2 regions of the Moritella sp. Urea-trap-13 genome follow, and region 2 is predicted to be linked to the other one. Evidence: predicted binding sites of a transcription regulator. Region 2 holds the regulator's gene; the other holds the start of a gene.
The links. Region 2 encodes MetJ, which represses methionine synthesis genes. Its sites were predicted from a motif close to TAGACGTCTAGACGTCTA; they were not measured.
Positions count from the first base shown of each region.

Region 1: a site for MetJ is predicted at 1,262-1,279, ahead of metE (5-methyltetrahydropteroyltriglutamate--homocysteine S-methyltransferase). Genes of this name have one in related genera too.

Region 1 is NZ_PJCA01000031.1:1,263,511-1,268,062, forward strand. Features, by position in the region: gene CXF93_RS13680 (response regulator) at 1-76, shown strand, start outside; gene CXF93_RS13685 (LysR family transcriptional regulator) at 230-1,147, opposite strand; gene metE (5-methyltetrahydropteroyltriglutamate--homocysteine S-methyltransferase) at 1,320-3,608, shown strand; gene CXF93_RS13695 (Dabb family protein) at 3,697-3,996, opposite strand; gene CXF93_RS13700 (hypothetical protein) at 4,336-4,552, shown strand, end outside.
Region 2 is NZ_PJCA01000002.1:15,014-19,565, reverse strand. Features, by position in the region: gene metL (bifunctional aspartate kinase/homoserine dehydrogenase II) at 1-2,077, opposite strand, end outside; gene metJ (met regulon transcriptional regulator MetJ) at 2,255-2,581, shown strand; gene CXF93_RS02310 (RNA-binding S4 domain-containing protein) at 2,722-3,429, opposite strand; gene CXF93_RS02305 (malic enzyme-like NAD(P)-binding protein) at 3,549-4,552, opposite strand, start outside.

The DNA.
Region 1 (4,552 bases), on a different contig from region 2:
TGCGCTATGCGATAAACCATTTGATATTGATACGGTAAGAATGCTTGTTAAGCAGTTGTTAAACGAAGAAGATTAATAAGCAGTCATGAAGAAAAAAGTGACGAGTATTGAGACATTATTATAGCGATATAAGTACTTATTCTGTCGATAAACTAACAAGCATAAACAGTAAATAAAAAGGGAAATAGACTCACGGTGAGCGTTTCCCTTTTTAATACTTGACTAGTTATTAACTCGCTATTTTAATCCCTTTCAGCTGCTGAAAAGAGCTGGCTTTGGCATCTTTTAAAAACTCACTCATGTAAGGCATTTCCAGTTGTTCAACACGGATTGCAGCATAGAGCGTAGTCCAACAACTTTCTTCACCTAGCGGCTTCGCGACAATATAATCTTTCTCTAAATACTCTGTTAACGCCCAATTCGGCAATGCTGCCACACCGCGGCCACTCGCCACCAGCTGTAACATCATAATGGTCAATTCCGCATGGCGAATAGCATGTGGTGATACACCCGCCGGGTCTAGAAATAAATTGAATATATCAAGACGTTGTTGCTCAACAGGATAGGTAATTAAGGTTTCTGTCGCTAGATCTTCTGGCTCAATATAAGGCTTATCCGCCAGCGCATGATGGCGACTTACCGCTAACATCGGCTGATAGCTAAACAACGGTTCGTAATGAATACCGGATAATACTTGTGGATCGGACGTGACAACTAAATCGACATCACCGCGTTGAAGGGCGGGTAAAGGCGCGAAACTAAAACCAGACGCTAAATCAAGCTCGACCTCTGGCCACTGATCACGAAACACATCTATCGCCGGCATTAACCATTGAAAACAACTGTGACATTCAATCGCCATGTGCAAGCGCCCGGCATTTCCCGACAATAACCGACTGATATCGCGTTCAGTATTGGCAAACATAGGCAGTACTGATTTCGCTAGTTTAAGTACCCTCTCCCCTGCAACGGTAAATCGCAATGGTCTGGTTTTACGAATAAATAACGACGTATTTAAACGCTCTTCAAGATCTTTAATCTGATGCGATAACGCTGACTGTGTCATATAAAGACTTTCAGATGCTTCCACTAACGAGCCTGTTTTTTCTAATGCGATAATCGTTTTCAAATGCTTAACTTCGAGCATCGTTAATTCCCTTTCAAACTGATGACTAAATTTAGCATAATGCCAACTTCAATTAATTTCAACTTAATCAGTAAAAATATGAATTTGATTCACATTAAATAATGGTCAATACTTTAGCCATCTAAACGGCTTTACGTTTATGAGTGTTCACAAAAATCAAATGGAGTTGCAAATGGCTAAATCACACATATTAGGTTTCCCACGTATCGGTGCAGACCGCGAGTTGAAAAAAGCAATTGAGTCATATTGGAAAAATGATATCAGCAAAGTTGAGCTAGAAGCCGTTGGTAAACAACTGCGCGCTAAACACTGGCAACAACAAATTGATGCTGGTTTAGACTTCATCACTGTGGGTGACTTTGCTTGGTACGATCAAGTACTCGCATTATCAGCGACCTTAGGTGTTATCCCTGCACGTCATCAAGAAGAAAAAATCACCCTAGATACGCTATTTAATATGGCCCGTGGCTCTAGCCCTTGCTGTGGTCAACAAGCTGCGGCATGTGAAATGACCAAATGGTTTGATACTAACTATCACTATCTGGTACCGGAACTAAACGAAGATCAGCAGTTCGCATTAAGCTACAACCAATTAATTGAAGAGATCCAAGAAGCAAAAGCACTTGGCTTCCCAATTAAAGCCAATTTATTAGGGCCGGTAAGCTACTTATCATTGAGTAAAACCAACGGTGATTTTGATAAACTTACCCTACTACCACAACTTGTTGCTACCTATAAGCAACTGCTGGCTAATATCGCCGGTGAAGGCATTGAATGGCTGCAAATCGAAGAGCCAATTCTAGTTCAAGATCTAACGAGTGAATGGCAACAAGCATTTACAGCAAGTTATGCCGAATTAGCTAAAGGTAATAACAAGCTATTGCTCACCAGTTACTTTGGTGCGCTAGGCGATAATGCCGAGTTAGCATTCTCACTACCGGTTGATGGTTTCCATATTGATTTATCTCGAGCACCTGAGCAGCTTGAAACCGCATTAGCCTTACTGCCTGATACAGCTATTTTGTCTGCCGGTATCGTTAACGGTCGTAATATTTGGCGTAATGATCTAACCCAATCAGTGGCTGCATTACAGCAAGCTAAAGCACAGTTAGCTGATCGTTTGTGGGTAGCGTCATCATGTTCATTGCAGCATAGCCCGGTTGATCTGGATAACGAAACCAAACTTGATAGCGAACTGAAATCTTGGTTAGCCTATGCAACGCAGAAATTAACAGAGATTAGCACCATCAATTCACTGTTAAGCGGTGACCATTCGACAGTACTAACAACGCAACTAAACGAGTCCGCGGCGGTGGTATTATCTCGTGCGGCATCATCTCGAATTCACAACGCCGCAGTTAAAGCGCGTGTTGCTGCGATTACCGACAAAGATGCACAGCGTCATAGTGGCTTTACTAAACGTATAGTGAACCAACAACAAGAGTTAAACTTGCCCCTGTTCCCAACAACCACCATAGGTTCGTTCCCACAGACCAGTGATATTCGTCAGACCCGTAATCAATTTAAACAAAATGTGATTAGCCAAGACCAATACATCACCAAGATGCAAGCTGAAATAAAAGATGTGGTTGCGCGCCAAGAAGCACTCGGCCTTGATGTGTTAGTGCACGGTGAACCAGAGCGTAATGACATGGTTGAATACTTTGGTGAATTACTTGATGGCTTTGCATTTTCTAAAAACGGTTGGGTACAAAGCTATGGTACCCGTTGCGTTAAACCACCAATCATCTTTGGTGACATTTCTCGCCCAGCACCAATGACAGTAGCTTGGAGTGAATATGCACAAGCACAAACCAACAAACTAATGAAAGGTATGCTGACAGGTCCAGTAACTATTTTGTGCTGGTCGTTTACCCGTGATGATATTAGCCGTGAAGAGCAAACTAACCAAATTGCATTGGCGATCCGCGATGAAGTTGTTGATTTAGAACAGGCTGGTATTAAAGTCATTCAGATTGATGAACCTGCACTGCGTGAAGGGCTACCGCTACGTAACAGTGAACAACAAGCTTATTTAGATTGGTCAACAAAAGCATTCCGTATTAGCGCGTCAGGTGTAAGAGACAGTACTCAGATCCATACACACATGTGTTACTGCGAGTTTAACGACATTATGCCTTCAATCGCGGCATTAGATGCGGATGTGATCACTATTGAAACATCACGCTCTAACATGGAACTATTATCTGCGTTTACTGATTTTAGTTATCCGAATGACATTGGACCAGGTGTTTATGACATTCACTCACCGAACGTACCAAGTGTTGAATGGATGACCCAGTTGATCACTAACGCCAGTGAATACATAGATGTAGCACGCTTGTGGGTTAACCCAGATTGCGGTCTTAAAACCCGTGGTTGGCAAGAAACAGAAGCAGCATTGCAGAACATGGTCACCGCAGCGCATAACTTACGCGATACCTTTTCGCACAAGGCTTAAGTAATAACGTTAAACTATTGCGCTACACTATAAAATGCAAAAAGGAGAGCAAGCGCTCTCCTTTCTTACATATCCAGTATTATAAATATTAGTAATCTACCGCTGCGCGCTGACTAGTAATACTTTTCATCATAGGTAACACAGCTTGATGTGCAGGGTGATCTTGGTATACATCTAACGCTGCACGAGAATCTAGATCAGCAATCAATACTAAGTCGTAAGAGCCTGCGCCTTGCAGAGAATCAATACCCACTTCCAAACGTTGTAACCCAGGGATCTGACCATTAAGCGCTTCAAGTGCTTCTTTGGCTAATTTAGCATTTGTGCTTTTATCATTACCATTAGCCGTGTCGAGCAAAGTCCACATTACGATATGTTTGAACGCCATGATTGTTCTATCCTTTTTAACAAACGAATTATTCACCCAAATTATTCATCTCATCCAAATAAAGTGGGCATTTGAAGAAGCAAAAGTATAACTTTAAAAAACCCATTTAGCTGGATGAATATCAATATTTCACAAAATTGTCATGCGAACATCACAAATTAACCTTACACCTGTCTTCTATTTATACGAGTCCAGACAGGCATTATCGAAGGCAATACATTTTTATTTAAAATTTTTCATTTTTATTTAGCTCTGGAATGTGATTTCTAAATAAAACCAATATGATTAACTCAACTGAAAAGAAACTTAATTTAAATACTTTCACTAGGAGTGATAATCATGGCTAACTTACTAAACCAAGTAGAAACTATCTACAATGTCGCAAAAGAAACAGCAAAAACATCTATCACTGCAGGTTTTGGTGTTTATGGCACAATCATTGATGAAGCATCAAAGTCATCAGATAAAGCAACTAAACTTTTTGAATCTCTAGTTGAGCGCGGTACGCAAGTTGAACCTCAAGTAAAAGAACAAGTTGCTGCACTTTTAGGTAAAA
Region 2 (4,552 bases):
AAGATTCCAATTTTATATCAGCTAACTCCATTTCATAACCGGCTTCACGGCTGAGGATAAGCAATTTACGCTGCACATCTTTACCAGATAAATCTTCACGCGGGTCTGGCTCTGTTAAACCTTGCTGCCACGCTTGTTCGACTAATTCTGAAAAGGCAACCTGACCATCATATTGTTGAAATAACCAAGATAAAGTGCCAGAGAAAATACCGCTCACAGCAGTGACTTGATCGCCGCTGTGTTGCAACATATCCATCGATGACTGGATAGGTAACCCTGCACCAACTGTGGCGTTATATAGCCAGTAGCTTTCATTATCGCTAAAACTTTGCTTCACCCGATTATAAAATTCACTGCTGGCAGCACCGGCAAATTTATTGGCAGAAATAAGGTGGAAACCATGTTGGGCAAATTCAGGATAATAATAACTAATCGCTTCACTGGCGGTAATATCAATGATCACTAACTCGTCAAACGGGTGCAAGGCCAAATTAGATAATAACTGTTCCCACACAAATGTTTCCGGCTGGAAGTCATCAAGCACTGTCGCTGCATCCAGACCGTTGAAATCTAATACCCCGCCCCGTGAGCCATAGACGCCACATAAGCACAGCTCGACATTTTGCTGCGCTGGTATTTTATGCTGTTGCTGAGCAAACAAAGATAACCAGCCCGCACCAATATTACCTTTACCAAACAACACCACACCAACACGTTTCGGTTGTTTGAATAATACCGTGTGTAATTCTTTCAATAACGGTTCAAGCACTACCTTTTGTAATACTGCACAGATACTTAAATGATTATCACCGGTTTGCACAAAAGTCAGGTTATGCTCTGAGATCAGTTGATAAAACTGATGTGACTGTAGCGCATTTTCAGTCACACCTGAGCCCACTAAGGCTACCATGCAAAAACCACTGAGCGGATTAATGGCCATGACTTGCGGTTGTTGCTGCTGATATACTTGTAATGCTGCCAGTGCAAACGCCACGATTTCAGCGGTATAACCTAATCTAACTACATGTTCGGTAGGACGGCGTTTAATACAAATCGGCGACAGTTGCTGTTTTGCTAGCAAGGTAATTAACTGCTCATATTGTTGTTGGTAGTCAGCCTGATGCCCGAATTCAATATCGAGCAAGTGCAGATCATCAACCGAAGTGACGATTTTAGCGCCCTTACCTTTGGGTAAACGACGATGGATCTGGGTTGACCCTTCACTGGGGGTATAACTACAACGCAGTTGTACATGCTGTTTACTGCCAACAACGGGTTGTAATGTGCGTGCATGTAATACCGGTGAACCTAAACGCGCGAGTTCTGCCGCCTCATCGAGTGACAATTTAGTTTGTAATTCGGCATCTTTGACACGACGTGGGTCAGCGCTAAATACCCCAGCCACATCACTCCAGATAGTCGTTTGGTCTGCATCAACTAATGCGCCTAATAAGGTCGCTGAATAATCTGAACCATTACGCCCCAATGTTACGGTGCGCTGCTGGGCATCTCCAGCAATAAAACCAGTAACCACGACGCGATTGTTTAAGGTCGTTAAACATGCGGCTAATTTTTGGCGAGACACGGTTTCATCGACCACAGGCTGCGCAGCTAATGCCGTGGTTAAAAACAACCGTGAATCTAAATTATCTGCGGGCAATTGGTTTTGACTCAACAATGCCGCGAGCAGTCGTGCAGACCACACTTCGCCATGGGCAAGAATTTGGTTTTTAGCGTAAACATCAAGGTTGGTTTCTAATAAATGGCCAATGGTATGAATATCATCTTGCAGTGCAGCGGTGAGTTGCGTACATAATTCATCTGCGAGTAATTCAGCAATGAGTTTGGCTTGATATTCACAGGTGGCAATAAGACGCTCAGGCGCAGCTTGATCACCATCTTCCGCTAATTGTAATAACTCTAACAATTGGTTGGTGGTTTTACCTGCCGCAGAAACAACAATCAGATCTCGAGCTTGAGTGTGCTTACTAATAATCGCTGATACACGACGATAACAAGTAGCATCTGCTAAGCTACTACCACCAAATTTATGAATACTGCGCTTCACTGCGTCCATGCGTTCTCCCGAACTTAATATTGAATTAATGTATTGTCAGTACCTCAAAACATACACCATTAAGTCACAATAGGTCAATAGACGTCTAGAGCTCTTTACATACTGATTGCCAATAATCAAATTCAAAGGTAGACTTATTACTTATTCATTAAATAATAATTTACCCAAAGGTCGAAAATGACGAAGTGGAACGGCGAGTATATTAGTCCCTATGCAGAACATGGGAAAAAGAGTGAACAGGTAAAGAAGATTACTGTTTCAATTCCTTTGAAAGTATTGAAAGTACTGACAGATGAAAGAACTCGCCGTCAGATTAACAATCAACGTCATGCGACTAACAGCGAGTTATTATGTGAAGCATTTTTACATGCTTACACTGGCCAACCATTACCGGCAGATGAAGATTTAACCAAAGACAAGCCAGATAACATACCTGCAGAAGCGAAAGCACAAATGTTAGCACTGGGTATTAATATTGATGATTATTTAGAACAAGATGATTAGTCGATAATAATAGCTAAGCAGTTATAAAAAAGGCACCCCTTTATGAAAGGAGTGCCTTTTTTGATCTCAACAGTCTGCATTCGTCATCTCAATGCAGTCCGTTAGCTAGAATCTAATAATTAAGCCCTGAAAGTTAAGTCCTAAAAACTAAAAGGTGCCGCGCGGCCTCTTTTCTTCTCAACTTTTTTAGGCTCTGCAGCTTTTGCTGTTTTAGTTTGTTTTACTTCAGGTTTTTTCTTTTTCTTCTTTTCTGGCTGTTCCCAAGTATCAGCAGCAATGCTTTCAACTACTGACTTAGTAACGACAGGTTTAGCAATTGCAGGTTTGGCGATTTCAGGTTTAATAGTCGCTGCTGGCGCGATAAAGGCAGCTTCAACAGCAACGTCTTCTACAATATTTTCTGCAACCTGTTGCTCTGCAATATCGGCTTCAACATCAGCGCTTGTAACGGCATCATTAGCAATGAAATCGTCTTCAGTAAGATCATGTTCAGCCATGTATGCTGCGACAGAATCTGACTCGAGTGCAGCCGGGTCAACAAATTCATCTTCAGGAAAATCTTCGCCATCATCAGTCTCCGCATAATCAGCGTCATCGTATGACGCTAGCTCTTCGGCTGACATAACTTGATACGCTTCACCATCAAAACCAATAATGTCACCAAACATAATTTTTTTACGTTTACGTGTTTCAACTTCACCATTCACATATACAAAACCGTTAGCAATATGGTTCTTTGCTTCACTGCCCGATGTCACTAGGTTCTCAATTTTTAAAATTTTATATAATTCGATTGGTTCTGCAGAAACAACAACAGGGATGACTTCAATTTCGTATTCTTCAGACATGGGAACCTTAAATGTGGGCAATATAGCGGCTCTTTATACAAGTATAAGCGCAGAAATGCAAACGCCAAGGAAAGACCTTGGCGTTTGTTAGAGCTATCAAATAGAATTATCGAATAAATTTACAACATGTAATTTTCAGGTAATTCAATACGTGATACGCCCGTTGCAACAGCAGCCAGTGCAACAGCACGTGCTACTCGTGGTAATAAACGTGGGTCCATTGGTTTCGGAATAATGTATTCTTTACCAAATTCTAGCGATGTAACGCCAGATGCCGCTAATACTGATTGTGGTACTGCTTCTTTCGCGATCTCACGAATAGCATGTACCGCTGCCACTTTCATTGCTTCATTGATCACGCTAGCACGCGCGTCTAATGCACCACGGAAAATGAATGGGAAGCACAATACGTTATTCACTTGGTTTGGATAATCAGAACGGCCCGTCGCCATGATCAGATCTTGGCGTACAGCATGTGCGAGTTCTGGTTTGATTTCTGGGTCTGGATTTGAACAGGCAAAGATAATTGGATTATCCGCCATTAACTTCACATCGTCAGCAGATAATACATTCGGACCGGATACGCCAACGAATACGTCAGCACCATTAATCGCATCTTGTAATGTCCGCTTATCGGTATTGTTAGCAAAACGCTGCTTGTATTCGTTAATATCATCACGGCGTGTGTGGATCACACCTTTGCGGTCTAACATATAGATTTTTTCACGCTGAGCACCACATGAAATTAATAATTCCATGCAAGCGATTGCCGCCGCGCCAGCACCCATGCAAACAATCACAGTTTCAGTAATATCTTTACCTTGAATGTCTAACGCATTAATCATACCCGCTGCCGTGACGATCGCAGTACCGTGCTGGTCATCATGGAATACTGGGATTTTACAACGGGCAATTAAGGCTTTTTCAATCTCAAAACATTCTGGTGCTTTAATATCTTCTAAGTTAATGCCACCAAATGTATCGGCGATATTAGCAACTGTATCAATAAATTCTTCAGTTGTACGGTGTTTCACTTCAATATCGATCGAGTCAATATCAGCAAAACGTTTAAATAACAGCGCCTTACCTTCCATTACCGGTTTTGATGCCAGTGGACCTAAAT